Regions from separate parts of the Pantoea sp. nfd-35 genome, predicted to be linked through region 1. Evidence: predicted binding sites of a transcription regulator. Region 1 holds the regulator's gene; the other holds the start of a gene.
The links. The regulator PurR, encoded in region 1, represses purine synthesis genes. The targets are predictions, from matches to a motif close to CANGCAAACGTTTGCNTG.
Positions count from the first base shown of each region.

Region 1 (4,343 bases):
TCACGCGGTTGCCTCTCACAAAACCCTGACCAAAGCGACTGATTCACACAAGAAGCTCACCAAAAAAGTGGCCGCCAACGCCACCAGCAAGAAACGCTATGGTCATCAACGCGCGGTGAAGGTGGCGAAAGCGGACAGCAAGGATACCGGCACCATCAAAATGAGCAACGCACACCGTCAGCGCTATCAAAAAGCACGTGAAACGGCGATGGCAAAACTGATGGGACAGCTGGGCAAGCGCTACCAGTGGGGCGGAAAATCGCCGCATACCGGTTTCGACTGCAGCGGCCTGGTGTGGTACGCCTACAAAGATGTGGTGAAATTTAAAATTCCGCGTACTGCAAATGAAATGTATCACCTGCGGGATGCCGCGCCGGTGAATCGGGAAGCGCTGGAGAAAGGCGATCTGGTGTTTTTCCGCATCAACGGACGTGGCACGGCCGACCACGTGGGTGTTTACCTGGGTAACGGTAAATTTATTCAGTCACCGCGTACCGGAAAGGACATTCAAATCAGTGCGTTAAGCGAAGATTACTGGCAGCGCCACTATATTGGTGCGCGTCGCGTCATGACGCCAAAAACCGTTCGCTAAACGTCACTCCTCCGTCATACCGACGGAACGCAGCCGGGACAGGGAAACCTTCCCGGCTTTTTTATTAGTTCAGAATGGCGGTAAAGCTGAACGCAATAATCATCAACAGTGCAGCCGCCGTGGTCATCAATGACAGTTTCAGATCGGTACTCATCACAACTCCTTAGGCACAATTTTAGTAGGGGTTAAGCATTTTCCCACACGCGTGGGTAAAAATCTCGTTTTATCCGCGCAGCCTTGTTAGAATCCCCTCTTTGTTGCGCAACAGCGCGCAACATCGGTTGCGTCAGCACCCTTTTCAACCGTTATTTCCTGCCCCGATGCCCCATAACCGGTCAGAAAAACGATTTTTTTGCAGAAATAACCGTCCGCTGACGCAAACGTTTAACAACATGCTTATCAACAGGTTAGATAAGCCCGGGAGTTCGATTTTCATGGCAACAATTAAAGATGTGGCGAAACGTGCAGGCGTCTCTACCACAACCGTTTCTCACGTCATCAATAAGACGCGCTTTGTCGCAGAAGATACCCGCGAAGCGGTCTGGGAAGCGATTCGGGAATTACATTATTCACCCAGCGCCGTAGCACGCAGCCTGAAGGTGAATCACACCAAAACGCTGGGCCTTTTGGCCACCTCCAGCGAGGCGCCCTATTTCGCTGAAATTATTGAAGCCGTGGAGAATCACTGCTTTGATAAAGGCTACACCCTGATTTTAGGCAACGCGCATAACGACCTGCAAAAACAGCGTGCCTACCTCTCGATGATGGCGCAGAAGCGCGTCGATGGGCTGCTGGTCATGTGTTCTGAGTACCCGGATGATTTGCTGCAAATGCTGGAAGCCAACCGCAATATTCCCATGGTGGTCATGGACTGGGGCGAATCCCGTGCCGATTTTACTGACACGGTGCTGGATAATGCGTTTCAGGGCGGTTATCTGGCCGGCCGCTACCTCATCGAACGCGGGCATCGCGATATTGGCGCCATTCCAGGGCAAATGGAACGTAACACCGGTGGTGGCCGTCATGCCGGTTTCCTCAAGGCGCTGGAAGAAGCCGGTATTCAGCCGCGTTCAGAGTGGATTGTGCAGGGCGATTTCGAGCCTGAATCCGGGTATCAGGCTATGCAGCAAATTCTGTCGCAGAAGCAGCGCCCAAGCGCGGTGTTCTGCGGTGGCGATATTATGGCCATGGGCGCTATCTGTGCCGCCGATGAAATGGGCCTGCGCGTCCCGCAGGATATTTCGGTGATTGGCTACGATAATGTGCGCAACGCACGCTATTTCACGCCTGCACTGACTACCGTGCACCAGCCAAAAGCGCAACTGGGGGAGAAGGCTCTGGAGATGCTGCTGGACCGCATTACCAGCAAGCGTGAAGAGTCGCAAACCATCGAAGTGCATCCGACACTGATTGAGCGACGCTCTGTAGGCTACGGTCCCTATCGCGACTACCGTCGCTAATCCTCGCTCAACCACTCCTGATTGAGCGTTTGCGCATCACCCAGGTAATTGAGCAACCAGCCCAATGCCGGTGATGCGCGATCTTCCGCCCAACTGACGCAGCAGGGACTTTCTGGAAAAGGCTGGGGCAAGTTAAGTTCAGTCACTTCGCCGCTGTCCAGTAGCGGGCGGGCTAAGTGCCCCGGCACCATTGCGACGCACAGCCCGGCCCGGACGCAGTCCAGCCCGGTCTGCCATTCAGGCACCACCAGTCGGCGTTGATTATCCAGAGCCCAGGTCATACGGCGCGGTAACGCGCGCGAGGTGTCTTCCAGCACCAGCGAAGGCCAGTTGCGCAACGCCTCATCATCCAGCCGGGCGACCTGGGTTAACGGATGTTCCCGCGCGACGATGCAGCGCCAGTTCAGGGTTCCCATATCGCGGAAAGCAAACCGCCCGCCCACCGGAATCGCCTGAGTCGCGCCTATTGCGACCTCGACTCTTCCGTCAGCCAGCGCATCCCATACGCCGTTAAACACTTCATAACTGATGTGAAGCTCCATATCCGGAAAGTGGCGATAGAAATCCCTGACGAACTGACGGGTTCGGTGCGGTTTCACAATGCAGTCCACCGCAATCGCGATTTGCCCTCGCCAGCCGTTGGCCAGTTGCTGGCACTGACGGCGCGTGGCATCCATTTTTTTGATGACGCTGCGGCCTTCTCGCACAAAATGTTCGCCCGCAGGTGTCAAAACAACCTCCCGGTGCTGCCGTTCAAACAGCGGTACCGCCAGCCAGGTTTCAAGCTGGCGAACGGTATAGCTTATGGCAGAAGGCACACGGTGTAACTCCTGGGCCGCGGCACTGAAACTGCCGCCACGCGCGACCGCATCAACCACTTCAAGCGCATATTCAGACCACATATCCTGCCTTTAAATTTTTTAACAGCAACAGGCAAATTTTACCGTTTCACAGTATGAAGTACAGCTTTTACACTGCCCCGCGTTTATCCTGCAAAAAAATGAGAATCAGATGTCAGCTTCTAAAGGATTCATTCCCTATCTTGCCGTGCTCAGTATGCTGGGCTTTCTGGCCACCGATATGTACCTGCCCGCCTTCGGGGCCATGCAGCAAAGTTTTAACACCTCCGCCGGGATGATCAGCGCCAGTATGAGCCTGTTCCTGGCGGGTTTTGCCTGTGGTCAGCTGGTATGGGGACCGCTGTCAGATCGTATTGGCCGCAAACCGGTATTGCTGGCAGGACTGAGCCTGTTTGCGCTGGGTTGTGCGGGGATGCTGTGGGTGGACGACGTGGTACTGATGCTGGTGCTGCGCTTCATTCAGGCCATCGGCGTGTGCGCGGCTGCCGTGAGCTGGCAGGCCCTGGTGGTCGATCGCTATCCTCAGTCGCGCGCGAATAAAGTCTTTGCCACTATTATGCCGCTGGTCGCGCTGTCTCCTGCGCTTGCCCCGCTGCTGGGTGCCTGGCTGATTAGCCATTTTCACTGGCGCTCAATTTTTGTCGTTCTGACCGCGATTGCCGCGGCCCTGATCCTGATTACGCTGCGCCTGCCATCGGTACAAACAGCGCGCCGCCCGGCCCCGTCACAGCCCGGTTTTATGACGCTGCTGCGTTCACGCGTCTACAGCGGTAACGTCCTGATGTATTCTGCCTGCTCGGCCAGCTTTTTTGCCTGGCTGACCGGATCACCGTTTATTCTGGCAGCGATTGGCCTGTCGCCTGCTGATATCGGCTTAAGCTATATTCCGCAGACCATTGCTTTCTTAGTCGGCGGTTTTGGCTGCCGTGCGCTCCTTAACCGTTTCAAAGGGGCGCAGTTGCTGCCATGGCTGCTCATCGTCTATAGCCTTAGCGTACTGGCCCTGTTTGCCGTCGCCCTGTCAGGCTCGGTTTCACTCACCGCTTTGCTGGTGCCGTTTTGCGGCATGGCGCTGGCGAACGGGGCGATTTATCCCATCGTCGTATCCAGTGCACTTCTGCCCTTCCCCCATGCGACCGGCAGAGCCGCCGCCCTTCAGAACACGCTGCAGCTGGGCCTGTGCTTTGTCGCCAGCCTGGCCGTATCGGCGGGCCTGACCCAGGCGCTGTTCACCACAACGCTCATCATGGCGGTGACGATTGTACTGGCGCTGGCAGGCTATCAGATGCAGCGCCGCACCGGCGCACAAACTGATATTGCCTCAACGGCACATCCCTGCCAGGATAATCACTGAGGCAACGACTTTTGTCGTCTGAGTGATCAACACGTGACGGGCCCGCCAGCGCCTCCTGTGCCGGGCCCTGATTCGCC
Region 1 is NZ_CP122403.1:2,489,167-2,493,509, forward strand. Features, by position in the region: gene P9J57_RS11575 (C40 family peptidase) at 1-592, shown strand, start outside; gene cydH (cytochrome bd-I oxidase subunit CydH) at 657-746, opposite strand; gene purR (HTH-type transcriptional repressor PurR) at 1,027-2,052, shown strand; gene punR (DNA-binding transcriptional activator PunR) at 2,049-2,954, opposite strand; gene punC (purine nucleoside transporter PunC) at 3,064-4,266, shown strand.

Region 2 (4,343 bases), 1.6 Mb from region 1:
GCGCATTATGGTCACTGGACTGGTTGAGTTGGGGATAATGCAGGGCGAGGTAGATACGCTGATCGCTGAAGATGCCCATCGTAAATTCTTTATGCATGGTCTGGGCCACTGGTTGGGTCTGGATGTCCACGATGTGGGGCACTACGGCACACCAAGCCGCGATCGTATTCTGGAGCCGGGCATGGTTATCACCGTCGAACCGGGGTTGTATATCGCGCCCGATGCTGACGTCCCTGTGGAATACCGTGGTATCGGCATCCGCATCGAGGATGACATTGTGATTACCGAAACCGGTATTGAGAACCTCACCGACAGCGTCGTGAAAGATCCTGATGCAATCGAATCGCTGATGGCGGCGGCACGCGCGTTATGACCATTCTTATCGCCGGTGGAGGAATGACCGGCGCCACCCTGGCGCTGGCCATCGCGCACCTGACACAGGGTAAACTGCCCGTGACGCTGATTGAAAGCAGCGAGCCTGGCAGCCGTGCGCATCCGGGCTATGACGGCCGGGCGATTGCGCTGTCTGCCGGAACTTGCCAGCAGCTTGCTGATATCAATCTCTGGCAGCGGATTTCCCCCCGTGCCACACCGATTACCACTATTCACGTATCCGATCGCGGCCATGCCGGTTTCGTGTCACTCGCCGCCAGCGATTATGCGATTCCCGCGCTGGGGCAGGTGGTTGAATTATTCGACGTAGGGCAAAGCCTGTTCACACAGTTAAAACAGGCACCCGGCGTCACACTGCGCTGTCCCGCGCGCGTCACTCAGGTGGCCCGATCCCAGGAAAGCGTGCGGGTCACGCTTGATAATGATGAACAACTGGAAGGCGATGTGCTGGTAGCCGCTGATGGCACCCGTTCAGCCGTTGCGGCCGCCTGCGGCATGCAGTGGCACACCGAGCCTTATCAGCAGTTAGCGCTTATTGCCAACGTCACCAGTGAACTTCCCCATCAGGGCCGGGCTTTTGAACGCTTTACCGAGTTTGGCCCGTTGGCGCTGTTGCCAATGTCAGATAATCGCCTCTCGCTGGTGTGGTGCCATCCGCTGGATCAGCGCCCGCAGGTCGAAAGCTGGAGTGACGAGGCGTTTCTCAGCCAGCTTCAGCGCGCGTTTGGCTGGCGACTGGGCAAATTTATCCATACCGGTAAGCGTGACGTTTATCCGTTAGCGCTGCAGCAGGCCGATTCGGTGGTTTCCCATCGCGTCGTTACGGTTGGTAACGCGGCACAGACGCTGCATCCTATTGCCGGTCAGGGGTTCAATCTTGGCCTGCGTGACGTGATGTCGCTTGCAGAAACCCTGGCAACCGCGCACCGACAGCAGCAGGATCCCGGCAGCTATGCGGTCCTGCAACATTACCGCCAACGTCGCCAGCAGGATCGGGCCATTACCGTGGGCATCACTGATGGCCTGGTGCGTATGTTTGCCAACCGCCATGCGCCGCTGGTCGTCGGGCGCAACCTTGGCCTGCTGGCAATGGATCACCTGCCATGGCTGAGAAATCTTCTGGCCGAGCGTACGCTCGGCTGGGTTAAGCGTTAACTGAGAGGCACTGATGCAAACTTACGATGTAGTGGTCGCCGGTGGCGGTATGGTGGGTCTGGCAGTAGCCTGCGGTCTGCAAGGGAGCGGATTACGCATTGCCGTGCTGGAGCAGTCTGCCGGGCCGCAATTTGATGCAGGCGCATCGCCGTCCGTACGCGTATCCGCAATTAACGCGGCCAGTGAACGTCTTTTGCAGAAGCTGGACGTCTGGTCAACGATTCTGTCGCTCCGTGCCAGCCCTTACCAGGCAATTGAGGTCTGGGATCGCGACAGCTTCGGTGCGATCGCATTTGACGGTGAGCAGCAGGGCCTGACGCATCTTGGGCACATCATCGAAAACCCTGTGATCCACAGCGCCTTATGGCAGCGCGCCAGCCAGTGCAGTGATGTTACGCTGCTGCCTGCTTCCCAACTGCAGCAGGTGGCCTTTGGCGATAATGAAGCCTTTATTACGCTGCAGGATGGCAGCATGATGAGTGCGCGGCTAATGGTGGCGGCGGACGGGGCCAACTCCTGGTTGCGTAACAAAGCCGATATTCCCCTGACGTTCTGGGATTACGATCATCATGCGCTGGTCGGGAATATTCGCACGGCGCTGCCACACGACGGCGTAGCGCGCCAGGTTTTTCACGGCGATGGCATTCTGGCTTTCCTGCCGATGCAGGATCCCCATCTTTGTTCTATCGTCTGGTCTCTTTCTCCTCAGGAAGCCAGCCGTCTCGAAACCATGCCGGAGGCGCTGTTTAATCAACAACTGTCGGTCGCGTTCGATATGCGCCTGGGGCTGTGCCAGCTGGAAGGCGAGCGCAAGTGTTTCCCGCTTACGGCACGCTATGCACGTAACTTTGCCGCTCACCGGCTGGCGCTGGTGGGCGATGCGGCACATACCATTCATCCGCTGGCAGGACAGGGCGTCAACCTGGGTTTCATGGATGCTGCTGAGCTGATTGGCGAAATCCGCCGCCTGCACCAGCAGGGCAAAGATATCGGCGAGCACCTTTATCTGCGCCGCTACGAGCGCAGTCGCAAACACAGCGCTGCCATGATGCTTGCCGGAATGCAGGGTTTTCGTGAACTGTTTGCAGGCAATCATCCAGCCAAAAAGCTGTTTCGCGATCTGGGCCTGAAACTGGCTGATAACCTGCCGGGCGTGAAGCCGGTAATGCTGCGTCAGGCTATGGGCCTGAATGATATGCCAGCATGGCTGCGGTAACGCCGCTCACCCGCAAAAAGCCAGCATAATTGCTGGCTTTTTTTATGCTCACCCTCCGCTGCACCGTAAAAATGCAGGGCTGCACTCTGACTGCGCATCGTTTGATTTATTCTAATTTTGCGTGAAGTTTCGCATTACTTTTTTTTATCCATGACTGTTTTCGATCCGCTATTTTTTTAACATCCTGCTGGACTGTGCGCATAAATTTGCTGTGAATAAATCACTATGGCGTATTTATTGCGTGGTTAATCACAAAATTATAGTTTTTTATCCTGATTAATCCCGGGCCTGGTTAGGCTGTGCCACGTCTTTCGACCTCGCTTTGCTTATGGTTAATCGCCTGATTCGGTGGTAACGTCAAGGCAAAGAGAACGTTTGCGTCGGCTACATGGCGCGTGGTTTCAAACTCACTCGTTTCTGCACAGGATAGTTATGACTCAGCACACACCTTTGTTTGAACAGCACCAGGCAAATGGCGCGCGGATGGTGGATTTCCACGGTTGGATGATGCCGTTGCACTATGGCTCTCAGATGGATGAGCATCATGCCGTGCGCAGCGACGCGGGCATGTTCGATGTTTCGCACATGACCATTGTGGATTTAAAAGGTGAGCGCACGCGCGAGTTTTTGCGCTTCCTGCTGGCAAACGACGTCGCCAAACTGACTCAGCCGGGCAAAGCCCTGTATACCGGCATGCTGAATGCTTCCGCTGGCGTAATTGACGATTTAATTGTTTATTTTATGGACGAGACGTTTTTTCGTCTGGTGGTCAACTCCGCGACGCGTGAAAAAGATCTGGCCTGGATCGGCGAGCATGCACAGGGTTACGGCGTCGCGTTAACAGAACGTGACGATCTCGCACTCATTGCTGTACAGGGCCCGCAGGCACAGCAAAAAGCCCAAACCTTATTCAGTGACGCACAGCGCCAGGCTGTACAGGGCATGAAGCCATTCTTCGGCGTGCAGGCCGGTGAACTGTTCATTGCCACAACCGGTTATACCGGCGAAGCGGGCTATGAAATTGCGCTGCCTGCCGCCGATGCCGTCGGATTCTGGCAGCGTTTGTTGAGTGCGGGCGTCAAACCCGCCGGGCTGGGCGCACGCGACACCTTGCGTCTGGAAGCGGGTATGAATCTTTACGGTCAGGAAATGGACGAGAGCGTATCGCCGCTGGCGGCCAATATGGGCTGGACCATTAGCTGGGAACCTGGCGACCGCCACTTTATCGGACGTGAAGCGCTGGAAAGCCAGCGAGAAAAGGGCACTGAAAAACTGGTTGGGCTGATCCTCACGGAAAAAGGTGTTCTGCGTAACGGGTTGCCGGTGCGTTTTACCGATCAGCAGGGTCAGTTGCAGCAGGGGGTGATCACCAGCGGTTCCTTCTCACCGACGTTGGGTTACAGCATTGCACTGGCCCGCGTGCCGGCAGGGATTGGGCAAAACGCGATTGTTGAGATCCGTAACCGTGAAATGCCTGTGAAAGTCACTAAACCAATTTTCGTTCGCGCCGGAAAACCGGTTGCGCAGTAAAACATAATTACAGGAGAAAGGGCGATGAGCAATGTGCCAGTGGAGTTGA
Region 2 is NZ_CP122403.1:911,874-916,216, forward strand. Features, by position in the region: gene pepP (Xaa-Pro aminopeptidase) at 1-373, shown strand, start outside; gene ubiH (2-octaprenyl-6-methoxyphenyl hydroxylase) at 370-1,548, shown strand; gene ubiI (FAD-dependent 2-octaprenylphenol hydroxylase) at 1,562-2,764, shown strand; gene gcvT (glycine cleavage system aminomethyltransferase GcvT) at 3,197-4,294, shown strand; gene gcvH (glycine cleavage system protein GcvH) at 4,319-4,343, shown strand, end outside.
Region 2: gcvT (glycine cleavage system aminomethyltransferase GcvT) is a predicted target of PurR. The motif match lies at 3,129-3,146, and genes of this name have one in related genera.